4 regions of the Pantoea sp. SGAir0184 genome follow, and region 1 is predicted to be linked to each of the others. Evidence: predicted binding sites of a transcription regulator. Region 1 holds the regulator's gene; each other region holds the start of a gene.

What was found. Region 1 encodes PurR, which represses purine synthesis genes. Its sites were predicted from a motif close to CANGCAAACGTTTGCNTG; they were not measured.
Region 2: the regulator PurR is predicted to act here: its motif matches at 3,079-3,096, upstream of guaB (IMP dehydrogenase).
Region 3: the regulator PurR is predicted to act here: its motif matches at 4,593-4,610, upstream of purH (bifunctional phosphoribosylaminoimidazolecarboxamide formyltransferase/IMP cyclohydrolase).
Region 4: the regulator PurR is predicted to act here: its motif matches at 2,316-2,333, upstream of glyA (serine hydroxymethyltransferase).

Annotation. Positions count from the first base shown of each region.
Region 1 covers NZ_CP028050.1:2,383,709-2,389,527, reverse strand. Annotated here, with positions in the region: gene punC (purine nucleoside transporter PunC) at 1-556, opposite strand, end outside; gene punR (DNA-binding transcriptional activator PunR) at 666-1,577, shown strand; gene purR (HTH-type transcriptional repressor PurR) at 1,574-2,599, opposite strand; gene C1N60_RS11190 (cytochrome bd-I oxidase subunit CydH) at 2,873-2,962, shown strand; gene C1N60_RS11185 (C40 family peptidase) at 3,019-3,810, opposite strand; gene C1N60_RS11180 (Grx4 family monothiol glutaredoxin) at 4,177-4,509, shown strand; gene rnt (ribonuclease T) at 4,563-5,231, opposite strand; gene gloA (lactoylglutathione lyase) at 5,340-5,747, opposite strand.
Region 2 covers NZ_CP028050.1:1,184,897-1,190,715, forward strand. Annotated here, with positions in the region: gene C1N60_RS05370 (con-10 family general stress protein) at 1-52, opposite strand, end outside; gene C1N60_RS05375 (protealysin inhibitor emfourin) at 155-484, opposite strand; gene C1N60_RS05380 (M4 family metallopeptidase) at 481-1,494, opposite strand; gene xseA (exodeoxyribonuclease VII large subunit) at 1,620-2,987, opposite strand; gene guaB (IMP dehydrogenase) at 3,156-4,622, shown strand; gene guaA (glutamine-hydrolyzing GMP synthase) at 4,695-5,819, shown strand, end outside.
Region 3 covers NZ_CP028050.1:3,913,567-3,919,385, reverse strand. Annotated here, with positions in the region: gene C1N60_RS18535 (YjaG family protein) at 1-343, shown strand, start outside; gene hupA (nucleoid-associated protein HU-alpha) at 532-804, shown strand; gene C1N60_RS18525 (DUF1481 domain-containing protein) at 873-1,538, shown strand; gene purD (phosphoribosylamine--glycine ligase) at 1,567-2,847, opposite strand; gene purH (bifunctional phosphoribosylaminoimidazolecarboxamide formyltransferase/IMP cyclohydrolase) at 2,866-4,455, opposite strand; rRNA gene C1N60_RS18510 (16S ribosomal RNA) at 5,084-5,819, shown strand, end outside.
Region 4 covers NZ_CP028050.1:1,147,305-1,153,123, reverse strand. Annotated here, with positions in the region: gene C1N60_RS05245 (3-phenylpropionate MFS transporter) at 1-824, opposite strand, end outside; gene glyA (serine hydroxymethyltransferase) at 949-2,202, opposite strand; gene hmpA (NO-inducible flavohemoprotein) at 2,540-3,724, shown strand; gene glnB (nitrogen regulatory protein P-II) at 3,776-4,114, opposite strand; gene glrR (two-component system response regulator GlrR) at 4,192-5,523, opposite strand; gene qseG (two-component system QseEF-associated lipoprotein QseG) at 5,526-5,819, opposite strand, start outside.

The sequences.
Region 1 (5,819 bases):
CACGCGGCGCGCTGGCCAGTTTCAGCGTGCCGAACAGCAGCACCAGCGTCACCAGCGTGAGCGCGACGAAGATGGCGCGCCAGTGAAAATGGGCCATCAGCCAGGCGCCCAGCAGCGGCGCCAGCGCCGGTGACAGCGCCACCAGCGGCATAATCGTGGCAAACACTTTGTTGGCTTTGGCCTGCGGATAGCGATCAACCACCAGCGCCTGCCAGCTCACCGCTGCGGCGCACACGCCTACCGCCTGCACAAAACGCAGCGCCAGCATCAGCCAGACGTTAGTCACCCACAGCATGGCAAGACAGCTCAGCGCAAACAGGCTCAGGCCCGCCAGCAGAATGGGTTTACGGCCGAAGCGGTCCGACAGCACGCCCCACAGCACCTGCGCACAGGCAAAGCCGCCCAGAAACAGGCTCAGGCTGGCGCTGATGGTGCCCGGTGCGGAAGCAAAGTCGCGCTGCATGGCGCCGAAGGCGGGTAAATACATATCGGTGGCCAGAAAGCCGAGCATGCTCAGCACGGCAAGGTAAGGCAGAAATCCTTTGGATGACAGCATGGTTTTTCTCATTCGGCAGGTTGAACGGCGGGGAGTGTAAAAGGGTGCAGCGGGCTTTGTGAAACGCTAATATTTGCAGGGTGCTGTTAAAATTTTTGATGGGAAAACTATGTGGTCGGAATATGCACTTGAGGTGGTGGACGCGGTAGCGCGCACCGGCAGTTTTAGCGCGGCGGCGCAGGAGCTGCACCGCGTGCCCTCTGCCATCAGCTATACCGTGCGCCAGCTGGAAGGCTGGCTGGCGGTACCGCTGTTTGAGCGGCAGCATCGCGAAGTGGTGCTGACGGCAGCAGGCGAGCATTTTGTGCGTGAAGGGCGTTCTGTTATCAAAAAAATGCTGGCCACGCGCCGCCAGTGTCAGCAGCTGGCTAATGGCTGGCGCGGTCAGCTCAGTATCGCGGTAGATTGCATCGTCAAACCGCAGCGCACCCGCCAGCTGGTAAAGGATTTTTACCGCCATTTCCCCGATATGGAGCTGATCATCAGCTACGAAGTATTTAACGGCGTGTGGGACGCGCTGGCTGATGGTCGTGTCGATGTGGCGATTGGCGCCACCCAGGCCATTCCGGTCGGCGGCCGCTTCGCCTTTCAGGATATGGGCGCGCTCAACTGGCGCTGCGTGGTGAGTCCGCAGCATGCGCTGGCCCACAGTCCGCAGCTGGACGACGAAACCCTGCGCGCCTGGCCGTCGCTGGTGCTGGAAGATACGTCGCGCGCGCTGCCGCGCCGCATGACGTGGACGCTGGATAACCAGCGGCGGCTGGTGGTGCCGGAGTGGGAAACCGGGCTGGATTGCCTGCAGGCTGGATTGTGCGTGGGCATGGTGCCGGGACACCTGGCGCGCCCGCTGCTGGACAGCGGCGCGCTGGTGGAGCTGGCGTTGCCGCAGCCGTTTCCGGACAGCCCGTGTTGCGTCAGCTGGTCTGAGCAGCGCGCGTCACCGGCGCTGGCGTGGTTACTGGAATATCTGGGCGATGCGGAGACGCTGAACCACGAGTGGCTCAGCGAGAAGGTGGCTTAACGGCGGTAATCGCGGAACGGGCCATCGGCCACGGAGCGGCGCTCAATCAGCGTGGGCTGCACTTCAATGGTCTGCGGCTCTTCGCGTTTGCTGGTGATGCGGTCCAGCAGCATCTCCAGTGCCTTTTCCCCCAGCTGCGCTTTCGGCTGGTGCACGGTTGTCAGCGCCGGGGTGAAGTAGCGCGCGTTGCGCACATTGTCATAGCCAATTACCGAAATATCCTGCGGCACGCGCAGTCCCATCTCGTCGGCCGCGCAAATCGCGCCCATCGCCATGATATCGCCGCCGCAGAACACCGCCGTCGGGCGCTGTTTCTGGTTCAGGATCTGCTGCATTGCCTGATAACCTGACTCCGGTTCGAAGTCACCCTGCACAATCCACTCGGGACGGACGCTGATGCCCGCTTCCTGCATCGCCTGCAGAAAACCCGCATGACGGCCGCCACCGGTGTTGCGCTCCATCTGGCCAGGGATAGCACCGATATCGCGATGGCCGCGCTCAATCAGGTATCGCCCGGCGAGGTAACCGCCGTGGAACGCATTGTCCTGCACGGTATCGGTAAAGTCCCCGCGCGATTCGCCCCAGTCCATGACCACCATCGGGATATTGCGGTTCTCTTCCAGCATCTGCAGCAGATCGTCGGGATATTCGGAGCACATGACCAGCAGGCCATCGACGCGCTTTTGCGCCATCATTGACAAATAGGCACGCTGTTTTTGCAGATCGTTATGCGCGTTGCCAAGAATCAGCGTGTAACCACGCTCAAAGCAGTGATTCTCCACGGCTTCAATAATTTCGGCGAAGTAGGGCGCTTCGCTGGAGGTCGCCAGCAGGCCCAGCGTCTTGGTGTGATTCACCTTCAGGCTGCGGGCCACCGCGCTCGGTGAGTAGTGCAGCGCTTTAATCGCTTCCCATACGGCGTTACGCGTCTCTTCCGCGACAAAACGCGTTTTGTTGATGACATGCGAAACCGTGGTGGTTGAGACCCCGGCGCGTTTCGCCACATCTTTAATGGTTGCCATGAAAATGGTACTCCTGGGCTTATCGCAACTTACTGATAAGTATATTGTTAAACGTTTGCGTCTGCTAATGGTTTTGCGCCCTGAATATCAGGGCTAATCTGCTTAATCGGGCAGGAAAACATCCTTCAGCAGGCTGTCAATGCAGCATGCGCTAAATCTGTTGCGCAACGAAAGGCGGCGATTCTAGCAAGCCGGGGCGGATAACACGAGATTTTTGCCCATCACTGTGCGAAAATTATTTAACCATGCAAACTGTGTGACTAAGGAGTTGTGATGAGTACCGATTTAAAACTGGCATTGACCACCACCGCCGCTGCTCTGCTGATGATTATTGCCTTTAGCTTTACCGCCATTCTGCATTAATAAAAAAGCCGGTGCTGCTGAACAGCCACCGGCTTTTTTGTTGCGCAACGCTGAGCTTAGCGCACGGTTTTCGGCGTCATCATACGGCGTGCGCCAACGTAATGCTTCTGCCAGTAATCCTCGCCCAGCGCGCTAATCTGGATATCCTTACCGGTGCGCGGAGACTGAATGAATTTACCATTGCCCAGATAAACCCCGACATGGTCGGCGGTGCCGCGGTTGTTGATGCGGAAGAACACCAGATCGCCTTTCTCCAGCATCTCGCGCTTGATCGGCGCGGCGTCGCGCAGGTGATACATCTCATTGGCGGTACGGGGAAATTTAAACTTCACCAGATCTTTGTAGGCGTACCACACTAAACCACTGCAGTCGAAACCGGTGTGCGGTGAGGTGCCTCCCCACTGATACGGTTTACCCAGCTGGCCCATCAGTTTCGTCATCGCGGTTTCACGTGCTTTTTGATAGCGCAGGCGGTGGGCTTTGCTCATTTTAATGCCGCTCAGCTGCTGCACTTCATCATCAACGGCAACGTCACGCGATTTTTTCGCCAGCCGCTGATGACCATATTTTTTCGCACTGAGCTTAAGTGAGGATTTGCGCTGGGTGGTGTGCTGAAGTACCGTTTCGCTTTTGTGCTGTTTTTTCAGCCTGAACTTCTGTACCGACGTCAGGCGTGACTTTTTGCTGGTGGTTTTCACCGGGCGTCGTTTGCGACGCTCATCGTCACGCGCGTTCTTTTTCTCCGCTTTCTGCAAACTGGCATTAACCGGCGCATGCGGAGAAGCCGCCGCCACATTAAAGAACAGTTGGGCAAAAGCCAGTATGAAAAGCGTAATCAGTAAACGCATAGTCCGGTTACAGGTTAAGCCGTCGGCAGAAAGCCAGACCGCGGTAAAGTTAGAAAAATCTGATCGACGATCAGCACCGGGGCAATTCTAATCCACTTTTTTTGCAAAAGGTAAGGTCTTTTTCCATTAATCTGTCACGGTACTGAAAGTGGGGCAAAAATGAGCGATTTCAGCTGTTTAACCCAGCGGAATTATTGCTAATTATTAATTGATTAATGCTTATTAATGATATGAAAATGTTATTCGTGGCGCGCGAACTTAACAAACATGGCGATATGCGCCGGCTAAGGCAAAATCCCGTTTTCAGTCGCGGGGCGAAGTCGCTACAATAAACAAACACGAAGTGAAGGATTAAGGAAGGCAAAAATGAGTACTGTTGAAAAAATTCAGCGCCAGATCGCAGAAAACCCGATCCTGCTGTACATGAAAGGTTCGCCAAAACTGCCAAGCTGCGGTTTCTCTGCGCAGGCGGTACAGGCGCTGTCTGCCTGTGGTGAGCGCTTTGCGTACGTAGACATTCTGCAAAATCCGGATATCCGCGCTGAGTTACCGAAATACGCCAACTGGCCAACTTTCCCGCAGCTGTGGGTGGATGGCGAGCTGGTCGGCGGCTGTGACATCATCGTTGAGATGTTCCAGCGCGGCGAACTGCAACCGCTGATCAAAGAGACCGCTGAGAAGCACAAAGAAGCAGAATAAGAAAAAGGCCGACAGCAGTGTCGGCCTTTTTTTTGGCTGCGGTCTGACGGGCCTCAGGCTGAGGCATCGTCTTCGGCCGGCTCTTCACTCACCGCCAGCGGCCAGCCGCCGAGGCGTTTCCAGCGATTTACCAGTTCGCAAAACAGCGTGGCGGTCTGTTCGGTATCGTACAGCGCCGAGTGCGCCTGAGTGCTGTCAAAATCTATCCCCGCCGCTTTACAGGCCTTCGCCAGTACCGTTTGTCCCAGCACCAGCCCGCTCAGCGCGGCGGTGTCAAAGGTGGCGAACGGGTGAAACGGGTTACGCTTCATGCCGGTGCGCTCTGCCGCCGCCATCAGAAAATTATGATCAAAGGTGGCATTGTGCGCCACGATAATCGCCCGGTTACAGCCGCTGTCTTTGGTGCCTTTACGCACCATTTTGAAAATGGCGTGCAGCGCCTCATATTCACTCACCGCGCCGCGCAGCGGATTGCTGGGGTCGATGCCGGTAAACGCCAGCGCTTCGGGATTGAGAATCGCCCCTTCGAACGGCTCCACGTGGAAATGCAGGGTTTCATCGCGGTGCAGCCAGCCATCCTCATCCATTTTTAACGTGGTGGCGGCGATTTCCAGCAGCGCATCGGTTTGCGCATTAAAACCGGCGGTTTCAACGTCAATCACCACAGGATAAAAACCACGGAAGCGTTGATGGAGAGCGTTTAAGGCGTTCGATTCAGACATCAGGATCTCATTGCAGGAAATGGGGCAGCGCGCATTATGGCAAAAATCGGCGCAGGGTGCAGCAGGAGAGGGAAGTCAGCCCGCAAATTAGCAGGCTGACTAACGGCATTAGTTGCCGAGGCCGTGACCGGCGTGTTTGTTTTCGATCAGCTCGATTTTGTAGCCGTCCGGATCTTCCACGAAAGCGATGATGGTGCTGCCGCCTTTTACCGGGCCGGCTTCACGCGTGACGTTACCGCCCGCCTGACGGATGCGGTCGCAGGTCGCCGCGACATCATCCACGCCCAGCGCAATGTGGCCGTAGGCATTGCCGAGGTCATATTTATCCACGCCCCAGTTGTAGGTCAGCTCAATGACCGCACCTTCGCTCTCTTCGGTGTAACCCACGAAAGCCAGGGTGTATTTGTATTCGGTGTTTTCGCTCTGACGCAGCACGCGCATGCCCAGCACGCGGGTGTAAAAATCGATGGAGCGCTGCAGATCGCCAACGCGTAACATAGTGTGAAGTAAACGCATAACATCCTCTTTTCAAAAGTCATCAGGGAACCCGCTTAGTATAGCGAGGGAATGCCCTGAAGAAAGCACGCG
Region 2 (5,819 bases), 1.2 Mb from region 1:
CCGGGTCCTCTGCAAAGTTCCCGGCACCGCCTCGTTGCTTGGTTTGTGTCATAGCAGAGACCTCATCTAAGGGTATTTTCTTTGATGTGGACTAGCTAGCCACGTTATCCAGTATAGTCAGTTAGTTACGGCGATGCTGTGGGAACTGTCTAAGTTATTCTTCGCCATCGCGCCACAGCGCCTGCAGTTCAGGAGGCGCAACGTTTTCCGGAATCAGAATCACAATCGTTCCGGCTTCGCGGTGAGTCGCGTAGCTAATCTGGATGCGGAAATAGCGCTGGTCGCCGCGCCCGATGCTGGCGGCCTGTTCCTCCGGCTCGCCGAGCGGCAGCGCCTGCTCCAGCACGTTGCACACGCGCTGCTTCTGCGGTTCCGGCAGCTGCGCCAGCGCAAATCGCCGCTCGCTGCGCAGGCCGGGGATAAATGCAATGCCGCCTTCACGCGCCAGCTCAATGATGGCGTCATCGGTCAGCTGAATATTCACCTTACACCTACCTCGTGCCACGCGGACTGGATCGCCTGTGCCACCGTATTATCAAAACGTTTTGCGGCATGCTGTACGGTAAAGCGCGCAAAGGTGCTGAAGTCGGCATCCTGCGGCAGTTCCTTGTCGCACAGTGTGTCGTACCATGCCTGACCGGCCCGTTCCCAGGCAAAGCCGCCCAGCGCGGTCGCCGCCAGATAGAAGGCGCGATTAGGAATGCCGGAGTTAAGATGCACGCCGCCGTTGTCTTCGCGCGTGTCGATATAGTGATCCATATCGGCAGGCTGCGGATCTTTGCCGAGCAGCGGATCATCATAGGCGGTACCGGGCGCGGACATCGAGCGCAGGCCGCTGCCCTTAATACCCGCCGCCAGCAGCCCTTCGCCGATGATCCAGTCGGCCTGATCGGCGCTTTGCCTGAGGTGATACTGCTTCACCAGCGAGCCGAACACATCGGACATCGATTCGTTGAGCGCACCCGCCTGCTGGAAGTAAATCAGCCCGGCTTCGGTTTCGGTCACGCCGTGCGTCAGCTCGTGCGCGACCACATCAATGGCAATGGTAAAGCGATTGAAGATCTCACCGTCGCCGTCGCCAAATACCATCTGCTGGCCATTCCAGAAGGCGTTCTGGTACTCCCTGCCGTAATGCACGGTGCCATCCAGTTTCAGGCCTTTGTTGTCCAGCGAGTTGCGCTGGTAGATCTGCCAGTAGAAATCATAAGTGATGCCGAGATAGTTCCACGCTTCGTCTGCGGCGACGTCACCGTTACCGGGCTGGCCTTCCTCACGGATCAGGGTGCCGGGCAGATTTTGCGTATTACCCGCGTCGTAGATAGCACGCAAAACACTGCCGGGCTGCGCAGTGCTGGCTGCGCTGGCGGTGTGAGGATGTTCCGCCATCAGCTGTTGCACGTGGGTGAGGGTGCGCCGCGCGTAATCCTGCTGTGCGCCGGAACAGTTATCGATGATGTTTCGCAGAATATACGGAGGAATAACGCTGTAAGGCATGTCGAACTCCCTGACGGATGGGTATGTCAGAAAGTATAGACCTGCTTATCAATCGTGCGCCGCTGCGTCTGCAGCCCGCGCGATTTACAGGGGGTTATCAACCATTTATGCGTCTGAAAAGATTATCACGCCTTACGGCTGCGCGTCTTCTGTGGTTGTAACGCCGTCACCTGACTCTCCACCCAGCCATCATCCAGCCGGGTACGCAGCAGATCGCCGGTATGCAGCTGACGGGTCTTTTTCACCACCTGGCCCTGAGCATCGGTGGTGACGCTAAAGCCGCGCGCCAGCGTCGCCAGCGGACTCACGCCTTCCAGCTGTGCTGCCAGCGTACCAAAACGCTGCCGGCTGTGATTGAGCTGTTTTTCCATGCCCTGCTGCAACCGGTAGTGCCACTGCTGTAACTGCTGCTGAGCGCGCAGAATACGTCCCTGCGGCTGCTGGGATTGCAGGCGCTGCAGCAGGCGGTCCTGCTGGCGACGCGCCAGGCGCAGCCGCTGGTCGACCGCTTCCTGCAGACGACGCTGCAGCTGAATCAGCGTGGTTTGCTGGCGTGCCAGGCGCAGCTGCGGATGCTGTTGTTGCAGACGATGCTGCAGCCGGGTGAAGCGGCGCTGCTGCTGCGCCACGTAATAGTCCATCGCCATCTCCATGCGCTGCTGCTGAGACTGCAAACGGCGCAGCAGCTCGATCTGGTTGCGGCTCACCAGCTCGGCAGCGGCAGAAGGCGTCGGCGCGCGCAGATCGGCAACAAAGTCGGCGATGGTGACATCGGTTTCATGCCCAACGGCGCTGACGATTGGCAGGCGGCTGGCGAAAATCGCCCGCGCCACGCGCTCGTCGTTGAAGCTCCACAGATCTTCCAGTGAACCGCCGCCGCGCCCGACGATCAGCACGTCGCACTCGTCACGCTGGTTGGCCAGCTCGATGGCGCGCACGATGGCGGCGGGCGCATCAACGCCTTGCACTGCGGTCGGATAGATCACCACCGGCAGCGAGGGATCGCGGCGATGCAGCACGCGCAGCACATCGTGCAATGCCGCGCCGGTGGCAGAGGTGATCACGCCCACCTGGCGCGCCGGCTCCGGCAGCGGCTGTTTAAACTGCTGGTCGAACAGCCCCTCCGCCGCCAGCCGGGCTTTCAGCTGCTCAAACTGTTGCTGCAGCAGCCCTTCACCGGCCGGATGCATGCTTTCGATAATCAGCTGATAGTCGCCGCGCTGCTCATACAGCGTGATGCTGGCACGCACCAGCACCTGCTGACCGTGCTGCGGGCGAAAGCTGACGCGTCGATTGCTGTTGCGGAACATGGCACAGCGCACCTGCGCGCCATCGTCCTTCAGGGTGAAGTACCAGTGACCGGAAGCGGGCTGAGTGAAATTGGAAATTTCAGCGCTGAGCCACACCAGGCCCATCTCATTTTCCAGCAGTTGGCGCACCGTGGTGTTCAGGCGGCTGACAGTAAAAATATTGGCGGTTGGCGGTAGCGACATGTGATGAGGATCAAATTTCAAATCAGAGGGTTAATTAACCGATACTACATGCCTGCCCCGGAGGATCAAGACTTTTTCCGAAAAAACACTGGAGGCAACCGATTTCGGCCTGTATAATGCCGCGGCAATATTTTATCTGTTTTAAACGCCCCAGGTGGAGATATTGCAATGTTAAGAATCGCGAAAGAAGCCCTCACATTTGACGACGTCCTGCTCGTTCCCGCTCACTCCACTGTTTTACCCAACACGGCCGATCTCAGCACCCAGCTGACCAAAAACATCCGTCTCAACATTCCTATGCTGTCTGCAGCGATGGACACCGTAACCGAAGCCGGTCTGGCGATTGCGCTGGCGCAGGAAGGCGGTCTGGGCTTTATCCACAAAAACATGTCGATTGAGCGCCAGGCGGATGAAGTTCGCAAGGTGAAAAAACACGAAAGCGGCGTCGTAACGGAGCCACAGACCGTGCTGCCAACCACCACGCTGGCCGAGGTGAAAGAGCTGACCGAACGTAACGGCTTCGCCGGTTACCCGGTGGTCAACGCCGACAACGAGCTGGTGGGCATCATTACCGGTCGTGACGTGCGCTTCGTGACCGATATGACGCTGCCGGTGACCGCGGTCATGACGCCGAAAGAGCGCCTGGTGACGGTGAAAGAGGGTGAAGCGCGTGAAGTCGTGCTGCAGAAAATGCACGAAAAACGCGTCGAGAAAGCGCTGGTTGTTGACGACAGCTTCCACCTGCTGGGCATGATTACCGTTAAAGATTTCCAGAAAGCCGAGCGTAAACCTAACGCCTGTAAAGATGCGCAGGGCCGTCTGCGCGTCGGTGCCGCAGTGGGTGCCGGTGCCGGCAACGAAGAGCGCGTTGATGCGCTGGTCGCTGCGGGCGTTGACGTACTGCTGATCGACTCCTCGCACGGCCACTCCGAAGGCGTGCTGCAGCGTATCCGTGAAACCCGCGCAAAATATCCGGACCTCGAAATCATCGGCGGCAACGTGGCGACCGGTGCAGGCGCACTGGCGCTGGCTAACGCGGGCGTGAGCGCGGTGAAAGTGGGCATTGGCCCGGGCTCCATCTGTACTACCCGTATCGTTACCGGCGTCGGCGTACCGCAGATCACGGCAGTATCCGACGCGGTTGAAGCGCTGGAAGGTACCGGTATTCCGGTCATCGCTGACGGCGGTATCCGTTTCTCTGGCGACATCGCCAAAGCCATCGCCGCGGGTGCGTCGGCGGTAATGGTTGGCTCCATGCTGGCCGGTACCGAAGAATCTCCGGGCGAAATTGAGCTCTACCAGGGCCGTGCGTTCAAATCCTACCGCGGGATGGGTTCACTGGGCGCGATGTCCAAAGGCTCGTCTGACCGCTACTTCCAGAGCGATAACGCCGCCGACAAACTGGTGCCGGAAGGCATCGAAGGGCGCGTTGCCTATAAAGGCCGCCTGAAAGAGATCGTGCACCAGCAGATGGGCGGCCTGCGCTCCTGCATGGGCCTGACCGGTTGCCCGACCATCGACGATCTGCGAACCAAAGCCGAGTTCGTGCGCATCAGCGGCGCCGGCATCAACGAAAGCCACGTGCACGATGTGACCATCACCAAAGAGTCACCGAACTACCGCATGGGTTCATAATCCCGTAAGATTTCCCGCCCGGCTCCAGCCGGGCGCTTTTATTATTAAGTCCATCCCAATGGAAACGCCTCAATGACGACTGAAAATATTCATAAACATCGTATTTTGATCCTCGATTTTGGTTCTCAGTATACGCAGCTGGTCGCGCGCCGCGTGCGTGAGCTGGGCGTCTACTGCGAACTCTGGGCGTGGGATGTCACCGAAGAGCAAATCCGCCAGTTCAACCCGAACGGCATCATCCTGTCCGGTGGCCCGGAAAGCACCACCGAGCACAACAGCCCGCGCGCGCCGGAATATGTGTTCAACGCCGGTGTGCCGGTGCTGGGCGTGTGCTACGGCATGCAGACCATGGCGATGCAGCTGGGCGGTAAGGTTGAAGGCTCGAACGAGCGTGAATTTGGTTACGCGCAGGTTGAAGTGACAACCCCGAGCGCGCTGGTGCGTGATATCGAAGATGCCATCAGCGCGGCGGGCAAACCGCTGCTCGACGTGTGGATGAGCCACGGTGACAAAGTCACGGCGATCCCGGCAGACTTCGTGACGGTTGCCAGCACCGAAAGCTGCCCGTTTGCCATCATGGCCAACGAAGAGAAGCGTTTCTACGGCGTGCAGTTCCACCCGGAAGTGACGCACACCCGTCAGGGCCTGCGCATGCTGGAGCGTTTTGTGCGCGACATCTGCGGCTGTGAAGCGCTGTGGACGCCAGCCAAAATCATCGAAGATGCGGTAGAGCGCATCCGTGAGCAGGTAGGTGAAGACCGCGTGATTCTCGGCCTGTCCGGCGGCGTGGACTCGTCCGTGACCGCGATGCTGCTGCACCGCGCGATTGGCGAGCGCCTGACCTGTGTGTTCGTTGATAACGGACTGCTGCGTCTGAATGAAGCTGAGCAGGTGATGGACATGTTCGGCGACCACTTTGGTCTGAACATCGTGCACGTTGCGGCAGAAGGGCGCTTCCTCGACGCGCTGGCGGGCGAGAACGACCCGGAAGCCAAACGTAAGATCATCGGCCGCGTGTTCGTGGAAGTGTTCGACGAAGAAGCACTGAAGCTGACCGACGTGAAATGGCTGGCGCAGGGCACCATCTATCCGGACGTGATTGAGTCGGCGGCTTCAGCTACCGGTAAAGCGCACGTGATCAAATCGCACCACAACGTGGGCGGTCTGCCGAAAGAGATGAAGATGGGCCTGGTTGAG
Region 3 (5,819 bases), 1.5 Mb from region 1:
CGACTTTGACGTTTACGGCGTGCACCCGGCGATTGACGCCTGCGTGGCGCTGAGTGAACTCCTGCACGCGCAGCTGAGCGGTGAAACGCTGGAGCACGCCATCGAAGTCAGCCGCACGTCGATCACCACCGTGGCCATCCTCGAAATGACCCAGGCTGGTCGCGAAATGAGCGACGAAGAGCTGCGTGACAACCAGGCGGTAATTGACGAATGGGACCTGCAGTGGGAGATTTTTCGCCTGCTGGCAGAGTGCGAAGAACGGGACCTGGAGCTAATCAAAGGACTACGTGCAGACCTGCGTGAAGCCGGAATCAGTAACATCGGTATAAATTTTCAGCAATAAGGCGAGAAAACGTGACTTCAGGCCCGAATTACCGCGCCTGGAGGCTTCACATCAGCCCCCTGTCTGGTCTACATTTGGGGGGCTGAAAATTGTGGCTATCGGTGCGTGCAGGCTGAAGAGTGCCAGAATATGGCTTTTCCCTCGCACTCGTTGCTTAGCAAGCGATAAATACACTTTAAGGATAACTTATGAACAAGACTCAACTGATTGATGTGATCGCAGAGAAAGCGGACCTGTCTAAAACCCAGGCTAAAGCTGCGCTGGAATCTACCCTGGCTGCGATCACTGAGTCTCTGAAAGAAGGTGATGCTGTACAACTGGTTGGTTTTGGTACTTTTAAAGTGAACCACCGCGCTGAGCGTACCGGTCGCAACCCGCAGACTGGCAAAGAGATCAAAATCGCTGCAGCTAACGTGCCAGCGTTCGTCTCTGGTAAAGCACTGAAAGACGCTGTTAAGTAAGTTTTCCGCATCGCGGTTTAGCTTTAAAAGAGGGGCGATTTCGCCCCTTTTTGTTACCGGGGCCTGCTATGCTGAACATTTCTCCTCAGCGCCTCTGCGCCATCCTCCTCGGGATATTACTCACCGGCTGCAGTGCCACTCCCGATCTTCCGGCCTTCACCGCCAGCGGCTATCTGTCTGACCGTGGCACGGTGCGAATCTGGCGTAAAAACGGCGACCACGAAGCCGTCCATCTGCGTACTGTCTATACCCCTTTCAATGGCGATAGCCGGGAAACTACCGACTATATCTGGCAGGCGGATAAACTGCTGAGTGTGGAACGGCACGTCACTGGCCAGCAGCCGGACGACGTAACCCTGCGTTTCGACCATCAGGGCAACCTCAATTTTATGCAGCGACAGCTGGCTGGCCGGCGTGAAGCCGTCAGCGCCGACAGCGTCGAGCTGTACCGGTTTGACGCGCAGCGCATGCTGGCGCAGAGCAATGCACTGCTGAGTGGTCGGGTACTGTTGCGGCAGGGGCACTGGCAGGGCGGTACGCAGGTTCGTGACTGTGAGGGGCAGCAGGTGAATGTGGCGTTCGATCGCGACACGCTGGCAACGCTGTATCGACAGCAGCAGGGGCAGCAACAGCCGATTACCCTGTCGTGGCTGGAAGCGCCAGAGGGGATTCAGCTGCTGCGTGCCACGCCGGAAGATGAGTGCCGCTGGCAGCCGAAAGAGGCTGATTTTTAGCGGCGACCGGCTGGCCGCCGCCGGGGGCTTACTTGCGGTTAATCGCGCGGTAACCAATATCATTACGGCAGAAGCTGCCGTTCCATGAGATGTGCTGCGCCAGCGCGTAGGCATTCTTCTGCGCTGCCGCCACATCTTCACCCAGCGCAGTCACGCACAGTACGCGACCGCCGCTGGTCACCACCAGATCATCTTTCAGGGTGGTGCCGGCATGGAATACCTTCCCGTCCGGTACGTCTTCCAGCGGCAGACCGTGGATCTGATCGCCCGTGTTATAGTCGCCCGGATAACCGCCAGCGGCCAGCACCACGCCGAGTGACGGGCGCGGATCCCATTGTGACTGCTGCTGATCGAGCTTGCCGTCGACAGCGGCGAGGCACAGCGCGACCAGATCCGACTGCAGGCGCAGCATGATCGGCTGCGTTTCCGGATCGCCGAAGCGGCAGTTGAATTCGATCACCTTTGGCTGACCGGCTTTGTCGATCATCAGACCGGCATACAGGAAACCGGTGTAGGTGTTACCTTCCGCTTTCATGCCGTTGACGGTTGGCCAGATGATCTGATCCATCACGCGCTGGTGGATCTCATCGGTCACTACCGGTGCCGGTGAGTAAGCGCCCATGCCACCGGTGTTCGGGCCGGTGTCGCCGTCGCCAACACGTTTGTGATCCTGGCTGGTGGCCATCGGCAGGACGTTATCGCCGTCCACCATCACGATGAAGCTGGCTTCTTCACCATCAAGAAACTCTTCGATGACGATGCGGTGACCTGCGTCGCCGAACGCATTGCCGGCCAGCATGTCCTGCACCGCCGCTTCCGCTTCGGCCAGCGTCATGGCGACGATGACGCCTTTACCCGCGGCCAGACCGTCCGCTTTGATGACGATCGGCGCGCCTTTCTCACGCAGGTAAGCCAGCGCGGGTTCCACCTCGGTGAAGTTCTGGTATTCCGCCGTCGGGATCTGCTGGCGGGCAAGGAAATCTTTGGTGAAGGCTTTTGAGCCCTCCAGCTGCGCGGCCGCCTGCGTCGGGCCAAAGATTTTCAGGCCGGCAGCGCGAAACGCATCGACTACGCCAATCACCAGCGGCGCTTCCGGTCCGACGATGGTCAGGTCGATGTTTTCCTGCTGCGCAAACGCCAGCAGTGCCGGAATATCGGTGGCGCTGATGGCCACGTTCTGCAGGGCCGGCTCCAGCGCGGTACCGGCGTTGCCTGGCGCAACAAATACGGTTTCTGCCAGCGGCGACTGTGCTGCTTTCCACGCCAGCGCGTGTTCACGTCCACCATTACCAATCACTAAAATTTTCATCGTTACGGCTCCAGGCTATTAATGGCGGAAATGACGCATGTCAGTGAAGATCATCGCGATGCCATGCTCGTCGGCGGCAGCAATCACTTCATCATCGCGGATGGAACCGCCCGGCTGGATCACACAGGTGATGCCCACTGCCGCCGCAGCATCAATGCCATCGCGGAACGGGAAGAAGGCGTCGGAAGCCATGGCGGAACCCTTCACCTCCAGTCCTTCGTCAGCGGCTTTGATGCCGGCAATTTTGGCAGAGTAAACGCGGCTCATCTGGCCCGCGCCAATACCGATCGTCATGTTGTCGCGTGCATACACAATGGCGTTGGATTTAACGAACTTCGCCACTTTCCAGCAGAACAGCGCGTCACGCAGTTCCTGTTCGGTCGGCTGACGTTGGCTGACAACGCGCAGCTGGCTGGCATCGACCATACCGAGATCGCGATCCTGAACCAGCAGGCCACCGTTGACGCGTTTGAAGTCGAGACCGGCCACGCGGCTCTGCCACTGACCGCACACCAGAACGCGGACGTTCTGTTTGGCTGCGGTCACGCGCAGTGCCGCTTCACTGGCCGATGGCGCAATAATGACTTCCACGAACTGACGGCTGATGATCGCCTGGGCGGTCGCTTCATCCAGCTCACGGTTAAAGGCGATGATGCCGCCGAACGCCGAGGTCGGATCGGTTTTATAAGCGCGCTCGTAGGCGGCAAGAATTGAATCGCCTGCGGCGACGCCGCATGGGTTAGCGTGCTTGACGATAACGCAGGCTGGCTCGCTGAACTCCTTGACGCACTCCAGTGCCGCATCGGTATCGGCAATATTGTTGTAGGACAGCGCTTTGCCCTGCAGCTGCTGTGCGGTGGCGACTGACGCTTCGCTGACTTGCTCTTCAATATAGAAAGCAGCGTCCTGATGGCTGTTCTCGCCGTAACGCATATCCTGCTTTTTAATAAAGTTGAGGTTCAGGGTGCGCGGGAAGCGGCCGGCCGGCGCGGTGCTTTCGCCGTGATAGGCCGGTACCAGGCTGCCAAAGTAGTTGGCAATCATGCTGTCGTAAGCGGCGGTGTGTTCGAAGGCTTTGATGGCCAGATCGAAACGGGTTTCCAGCGTCAGGGAGTTTTCGTTGGCATCGAGCTCCGCGATGATCGCGTCGTAGTCACGGCTCTTTACCACGATCGCCACGTCTTTGTGGTTCTTGGCTGCCGAGCGCACCATGGTGGGGCCGCCGATATCAATGTTCTCAACGGCATCTTCCAGGCTGCAGTCGGCTTTCGCCACGGTCTGGGCAAAGGGATAGAGGTTCACCACCACCATGTCGATAGGATTGATGGCGTGCTCGGCCATGATGGCATCATCGGTACCGCGACGGCCCAGAATGCCACCGTGCACTTTTGGGTGCAGCGTTTTGACGCGTCCATCCATCATTTCCGGGAAACCGGTGTAGTCAGAAACTTCCGTGACGGGCAGGCCGGCATCTGCCAGCAGGCGCGCGGTGCCACCTGTGGAGAGCAGCTCAACACCACGATGGGAGAGGGCCTGAGCAAATTCGAGGATACCGGCTTTGTCAGAGACACTGAGCAGAGCGCGGCGTACAGGACGACGTTGTTGCATGGTGGTTTTATCCCTTGGCTTTGTTTCGCGTAAATAAGAGCGTTACATCAGGCTTAACTTTCTCTCTCTATATAGAAGAGAACATTTACCTCAGGTAACGCCCCAAAAGGGGCATCCTTGACGTCGCGGGGCATTGTAGCGAAAACGTTTGCGCGATGCTCGCCTAAATTTATTACCGGTTGCAGATGTGGATAACTTTGTGTGTAACCGGGTATAAGGCGGGGTTTTGCTGTGGAATGCAGCGAACGATTGTTTTTATTGAATTTAGCGGTTGCGCGTGCCGAACAACTCCCTATAATGCGCCTCCATCGACACGGCACAACGACTTACGGAATGCGGTGTAGACAGGAAGCTTCGTTAAGAACTTCCGCCGGAGAAAAACGCTGAAAAAAGTGTTTGACTCTGAAGGAGGAAAGCGTAATATACGCCACCTCGCGACAGCAGGCCGAACGCCGCGTCGCACCGCTCTTTAACAATTTATCAGACAATCTGTGTGGGCACTCGCAGGATTGATATCACAAGCCTACGGGCTTTAAAAAATATCAAGTCTTTGCTGAGTGAACACGTAATTCATTACGAAGTTTAATTCACAGAGCATCGCTGCACTCGTTGCAGCAAATCAAACTTTAAATTGAAGAGTTTGATCATGGCTCAGATTGAACGCTGGCGGCAGGCCTAACACATGCAAGTCGAACGGCAGCACAGAAGAGCTTGCTCTTTGGGTGGCGAGTGGCGGACGGGTGAGTAATGTCTGGGAAACTGCCCGATGGAGGGGGATAACTACTGGAAACGGTAGCTAATACCGCATAACGTCGCAAGACCAAAGTGGGGGACCTTCGGGCCTCACACCATCGGATGTGCCCAGATGGGATTAGCTAGTAGGTGGGGTAATGGCTCACCTAGGCGACGATCCCTAGCTGGTCTGAGAGGATGACCAGCCACACTGGAACTGAGACACGGTCCAGACTCCTACGGGAGGCAGCAGTGGGGAATATTGCACAATGGGCGCAAGCCTGATGCAGCCATGCCGCGTGTATGAAGAAGGCCTTCGGGTTGTAAAGTACTTTCAGCGGGGAGGAAGGCGGTGAGGTTAATAACCTCGCCGATTGACGTTACCCGCAGAAGAAGCACCGGCTAACTCCGTGCCAGCAGCCGCGGTAATACGGAGGGTGCAAGCGTTAATCGGAATTACTGGGCGTAAAGCGCACGCAGGCGGTCTGTTAAGTCAGATGTGAAATCCCCGGGCTTAACCTGGGAACTGCATTTGAAACTGGCAGGCTTGAGTCTCGTAGAGGGGGGTAGAATTCCAGGTGTAGCGGTGAAATGCGTAGAGATCTGGAGGAATACCGGTGGCGAAGGCGGCC
Region 4 (5,819 bases), 1.2 Mb from region 1:
GACAGCAGCAGCAGATCGCGCGCGCTCCAGCGGCGAAACAGCCGGTTGCTCAGGGCAAAAATTACGATTTCAGCCACCACGCCCAGCGACCACAGATAACCGACCACCGAGGCCGAATACCCGGATTCCTGCCACCAGATCGCACTGAAGCTGTAATACGCGGCGTGCGCGCCCTGCATTAGCGTTACGCACAGCATGAAACGCCAGACGCTGTTCTCGCGCAGCAGGTCGCGCCACGCCGCCCAGCCACCGCTCGCGCCCTGGCGTAGCTCACCCTGCGGTCGGGTTTGTGGCGGCAGCAGCATGCCGGACAGCATCGCCAGCGCACCGACGCTCAGCAGCAGCAGAATCACCTGCGATGACCAGGCGCTGACCAGCATACCGGTAAGCGCCGAGCTGATAACAAACGCCAGCGAGCCCCACAGCCGTACCGGACCATAGGCCAGCCCGATTTGCTGTGTCCAGGTGGCCGCCAGCGCATCACTCAGCGGCACCAGCGGCGAGAAGAACAGGTTAAAACCAATCATCACCAGCAGCAGCCATAGCCACTGACTGCCCAGCCAGAAACCGAGCGCGAACAGACAGGTCGCCAGCGCCAGCAGGCGCAGCGCAACAATCAGCTGCGCTGGATTTTTCACCTGCGAAGCAATCAACAGGCTGCCGGCAAAGCGCGCCACCATGCCACAGCCGAGCAGCAGGCCAATTTTTTCCGCATCCAGCCCGTTGCCTTTCAGCCACACGCTCCAGAACGGCAGATAGATGCCATAGCAGAAAAAGTAGGTGAAGTAGCTCAGTCCCAGCCACCTGGCCGATCCGATGGTCATGTTTCCTCCTGTTGACGCTCCGCCGTGCGCGGAATGGCCGTTACTTTCTCAAAGCCGCCTGCGAAAGGGAATAAAAAAAGGATGGCTTGCGCCATCCTTCTTCACACTGCGGGTTTAGCGCTTATCAGGCATAAACCGGCAGACGGGCACAGATATCCAGCACTTTCTGTTTGGTGCGCTCGATAGTGGCTTCGTCGTTGATATTGTCGAGAACGTCAGCGATCCAGCCCGCCAGTTCGCGCACTTCCGCTTCTTTGAAACCGCGACGGGTCACTGCTGGCGTACCGATACGCACACCGGAGGTCACAAACGGGCTCTTCGGATCGTTAGGTACGCTGTTTTTGTTCACGGTGATGTTAGCGCGGCCCAGAGCGGCATCCGCCTCTTTACCGGTCAGACCTTTGCTCACCAGATCGATCAGGAATAGGTGGTTGTAAGTACCGCCTGAGACGATGTTGTAACCGCGCTCCAGCAGCACTTCCACCATCGCTTTGGCATTCTTCGCGACCTGCTGCTGATAAGCCTTGAACTCCGGCTCCATGGCTTCTTTGAACGCGACGGCTTTACCGGCGATAACGTGCATCAGCGGGCCGCCCTGACCACCCGGGAACACCGCGGAGTTCAATTTCTTGTACAGCTCTTCGTCGCCGTTTTTCGCCAGGATCAGGCCACCGCGCGGGCCGGCCAGCGTTTTGTGCGTGGTCGAGGTTACGATGTGCGCGTGCGGTACCGGGTTCGGGTACACATCAGCAGCGATCAGACCGGCAACGTGGGCCATATCGACAAACAGCCAGGCGCCGATGCTGTCAGCAATTTCACGCATTTTGGCCCAGTCGCACACGCCAGAGTAAGCAGAGAAGCCGCCCACGATCATTTTTGGCTTATGAGTCTGCGCCAGTTCGGCCAGCTCTTCGTAATTGATTTTGCCGGTTTCATCGATGCCGTAAGGGATAACGTTGTACAGCTTACCGGACAGGTTGACCGGCGAACCGTGGGTCAGGTGACCACCGTGTGCCAGGTTCATGCCCAGAATGGTGTCGCCCGGCTGCAGCAGCGCGGTGTACACCGCGAAGTTAGCCTGGGAGCCGGAGTGCGGCTGCACGTTAGCGTAATCCGCGCCGAACAGCGCTTTGGCGCGATCGATCGCAAGCTGCTCAACGATATCCACATATTCACATCCGCCGTAGTAGCGTTTGCCCGGATAGCCTTCGGCATATTTGTTGGTGAGCTGTGAACCTTGCGCCTGCATAACGCGTGGGCTGGTGTAGTTTTCCGAAGCAATCAGTTCAATGTGCTCTTCCTGACGCACCTTCTCCTGCTCCATAGCCTGCCACAACTCGGCATCATAATCGGCAATGTTCATATCACGCTTTAACATCCGCATCTCCTGACTCAGCAACTTTTTAACGGCAGTTTAAGCCCCGGCTAAGGGGCGAAGGCCAACAGTGTAAACGGTTTTGCCAGGGGACGGTAGCGCCAATCCCCTCTTTTTACGCAAACGATTGGCAAGGCGCTGGTACGGGATTTTTACGCTTTTTAGCCGGGGAAGAAAACCGGATATTTGTTCATCAGCAGCGGGAAAATTTTTCAGCTTTGCGCGCCCGCCAGCAGATTGGCACTCGTCACCCCAGACAAAACCGGGGATTTACAGTACGCGGCAACAGGCATAACATGTATTTAAAATACATGTTTAAAATTACCCTGAGGATCAGCCTATGCTTGACGCGCAAACCATCGCCACCGTGAAATCTACCCTGCCCGCGATTGCTCAACTCGGCCCGCAGCTGACCGGTCACTTTTATCAGCGGATGCTGACGCAGCATCCCGAGCTGAAGAACGTGTTTAACATGAACAACCAGCGCAGCGGCAATCAGCGTGAAGCGCTGTTTAACGCGATCTGTGCGTACGGCAGCAACCTGGAAAATCTTGCGGTGCTGCTGCCGGCGGTGGAGAAAATTGCGCAGAAGCATGCCAGCCTGAATATTCAGCCGGCGCAGTACGCGATTGTCGGGGAAAACCTGCTGGCGACGATTAAAGAGCTGCTCAATCCAGGCGATGAGGTACTGGCGGCGTGGGGCAAAGCCTATGGCGTGCTGGCTGAGGTGTTTATCCAGCGTGAAGCAGCGATTTACCGTGCGTCAGAAGAAAAGGTCGGCGGCTGGCGCGGCGCGCGCGATTTCCGTATCCGTGCGATTACCGCGCAGAGCTCGGTGATCAAGAGTATTGAGCTGGTGCCGAATGATGGAGAGCCGGTGGCGGACTTCCTGCCCGGTCAGTATCTGACCCTCAGTCTGCGCCCGGCGGACAGCGACTACATTCAGCACCGCCAGTATTCGCTGACGCATCTGCCGGATGGCAAAGCCTATCGCATTGCGGTGAAGCACGAAGCGCAGGGCAGCGTCTCCGGCTGGCTGCATCAGCATGCGAAGGTTGGCGATATCGTGCAGTGCGCCGCGCCGGCCGGGGATTTCTTCCTGCAGGCAGCAGCGCAGACGCCGGTGACGTTGATCTCAGCCGGCGTCGGGCAAACGCCGCTATTAGCCATGCTGGCCAGCCTGGCGGAGCAGCAGCACCCGGCCGCAGTATGCTGGCTGCACGCTAGCGAAAACGGCGCGCAGCACGCGTTTGCTGATGAGGTCGCAGCGCTGGGTGCGCAGCTGCCGCGCTTTAGCCGCCACGTCTGGTATCGCCAGCCGCAAGCTGACGACGCGGGACGTTACGACGCGCAAGGCCTGATGGATTTAGCCACCGTCTCAACCGCACTGACCCAGCCAGAGGGGGAGTTCTGGATTTGCGGCCCGCTGGCATTCATGCAGTTTGTTGCGCGCCAGCTGACCGACGCCGGCATCAGCGCCGACCGCATTCACTACGAGGTGTTCGGTCCGCACAAAGTGCTGTAAATGAAAAAGCCTGCACGCGGCAGGCTTTGTGTCTGGTGAGGAGCGAAGGGCTCAGATGGCCTCTTCGTCTTCCTCGCCGGTACGAATACGCACGACGCGCGCCACGTCAAAGACAAAAATTTTGCCGTCGCCGATTTTACCGGTCTGCGCGGTTTTCATGATGGTTTCTACGCAGGTATCGACGATATCATCGCCCACCACCATCTCGATTTTCACTTTTGGCAGAAAATCGACCATGTATTCGGCACCGCGATACAGCTCGGTGTGGCCTTTCTGACGTCCGAAGCCTTTCACTTCGCTGACCGTCATCCCGGTGATGCCCACTTCCGCTAAGGCTTCACGCACATCATCGAGTTTGAATGGTTTGATAATTGCATCGATCTTTTTCATCACAGATCCTTTTTTCGCTCCCTCCATGATGGACGGGTAACTATGAGTATAAGTGTTCCTGACGCTGCCGCAGCAAGCTACTCTTTAAATTCGCTGGCGTCCAGTTCGTGGCGCGACAGCAGCTTATAAAACTCGGTACGGTTGCGTCCAGCCAGACGCGCCGCATGCGTCACATTACCCTTGGTCATCTGTAGCAGTTTGCGCAGATAGTTAAGCTCAAACTGGTTGCGTGCTTCGACAAAGGTCGGTAGCGCCGTGTTCTCGCCGGCCAGCGCCTGCTCTACCAGCGCGTCACCAATCACCGGCGACGTAGTAAGGGCCACGCACTGCTCAATCACGTTAACCAGCTGGCGCACATTTCCCGGCCAGCTGGCACTCACCAGCCGTTTCATCGCATCGACCGAGAAGCTGCGCACAAACGGTTTGTGGCGATCGGCCGACTGGCGCAGCAGATGGTTGGCCAGCAGCGGGATGTCTTCGGCGCGTTCGTGCAGCGCCGGGATCCTGAGATTCACCACGTTGAGACGATAGTAGAGATCTTCGCGGAAGCTTTTCTTCTCCATCGCCTTCGGCAGATCGCGGTGCGTGGCAGAGATGATGCGCACGTTGATGTCAAGATCGCGGTTGCTGCCCAGCGGGCGCACTTTGCGCTCCTGCAGCACGCGGAGAAGCTTCACCTGCAGCGCCTGCGGCATGTCGCCAATCTCATCGAGAAACAGCGTGCCGCCTTCTGCCGCCTGAAACAGCCCTTCGCGCGCACTTACGGCACCGGTGAAGGCGCCTTTGGCGTGGCCAAACAGCTCGGACTCCAGCAGCTGTTCCGGCAGCGCGCCGCAGTTGATGGCAATGAAAGGTTTGCCGGCGCGCGGACTGGCGGCATGAATCGCCTGCGCCAGCACCTCTTTGCCGGTGCCGCTCTGGCCGTTAATCAAAATGCTGACGTCGGATTGCGCCACCATGTGCGCCTGCTCCAGCAGCCGCAGCATCAGCGGATTGCGCGTAACGATCGCTTCGCGCCAGCCGTCATCGCTGACCGGTGCACGCTGGGCCAGCGCATCGTCGATCGCTTTGTACAGCGCGTCGCGATCGACCGGCTTGGTCAGGAAGCTGAATACGCCCTGCTGCGTCGCCGCTACCGCTTCCGGGATCGAGCCGTGCGCAGTCAGGATAATGACCGGTAATCCGGTGTGGCGCTTCTGGATTTCAGCAAACAGCGCCAGGCCATCCATTTCATCCATGCGCAGATCGCTGATCACCAAATCGACTTTCTCTTTCTGCAAATGACGCAGGGCTTCCGGCCCGCTGGCCGCGGTCGCTACCTGATAGCCTTCACTGCTGAGACGCATACCGAGCAGCTTGAGTAAGCCCGGATCGTCATCCACCAGCAGTAAGCGTGCGGCCTGTTTCATGGTTACTGCTCCTCGCTTTGGGCATCGCTGGCACCGTGTGTGCTGTCGCCGCTGTCCGGCGCTTTGCGCGATGACAGCTGACGCTCGATGTCAGTCAGTCGCTGCAATTTACGCTGGGTATCGTCCAGCGTTTGCCGCAGTTGCGTTTGCTGCTGACGCAGGCGATCGAGTTCGGCGTCATTGCTTTGCTGCAGCGCGGCGTAGCGGCCGCGCGCCTCGCTCAGCTCCAGCTGCGCGGCCTGGTTACTGCGCCACAGCTGCAGCAGCGGACGCAGCGCCGCCGGATAATCCGCGCT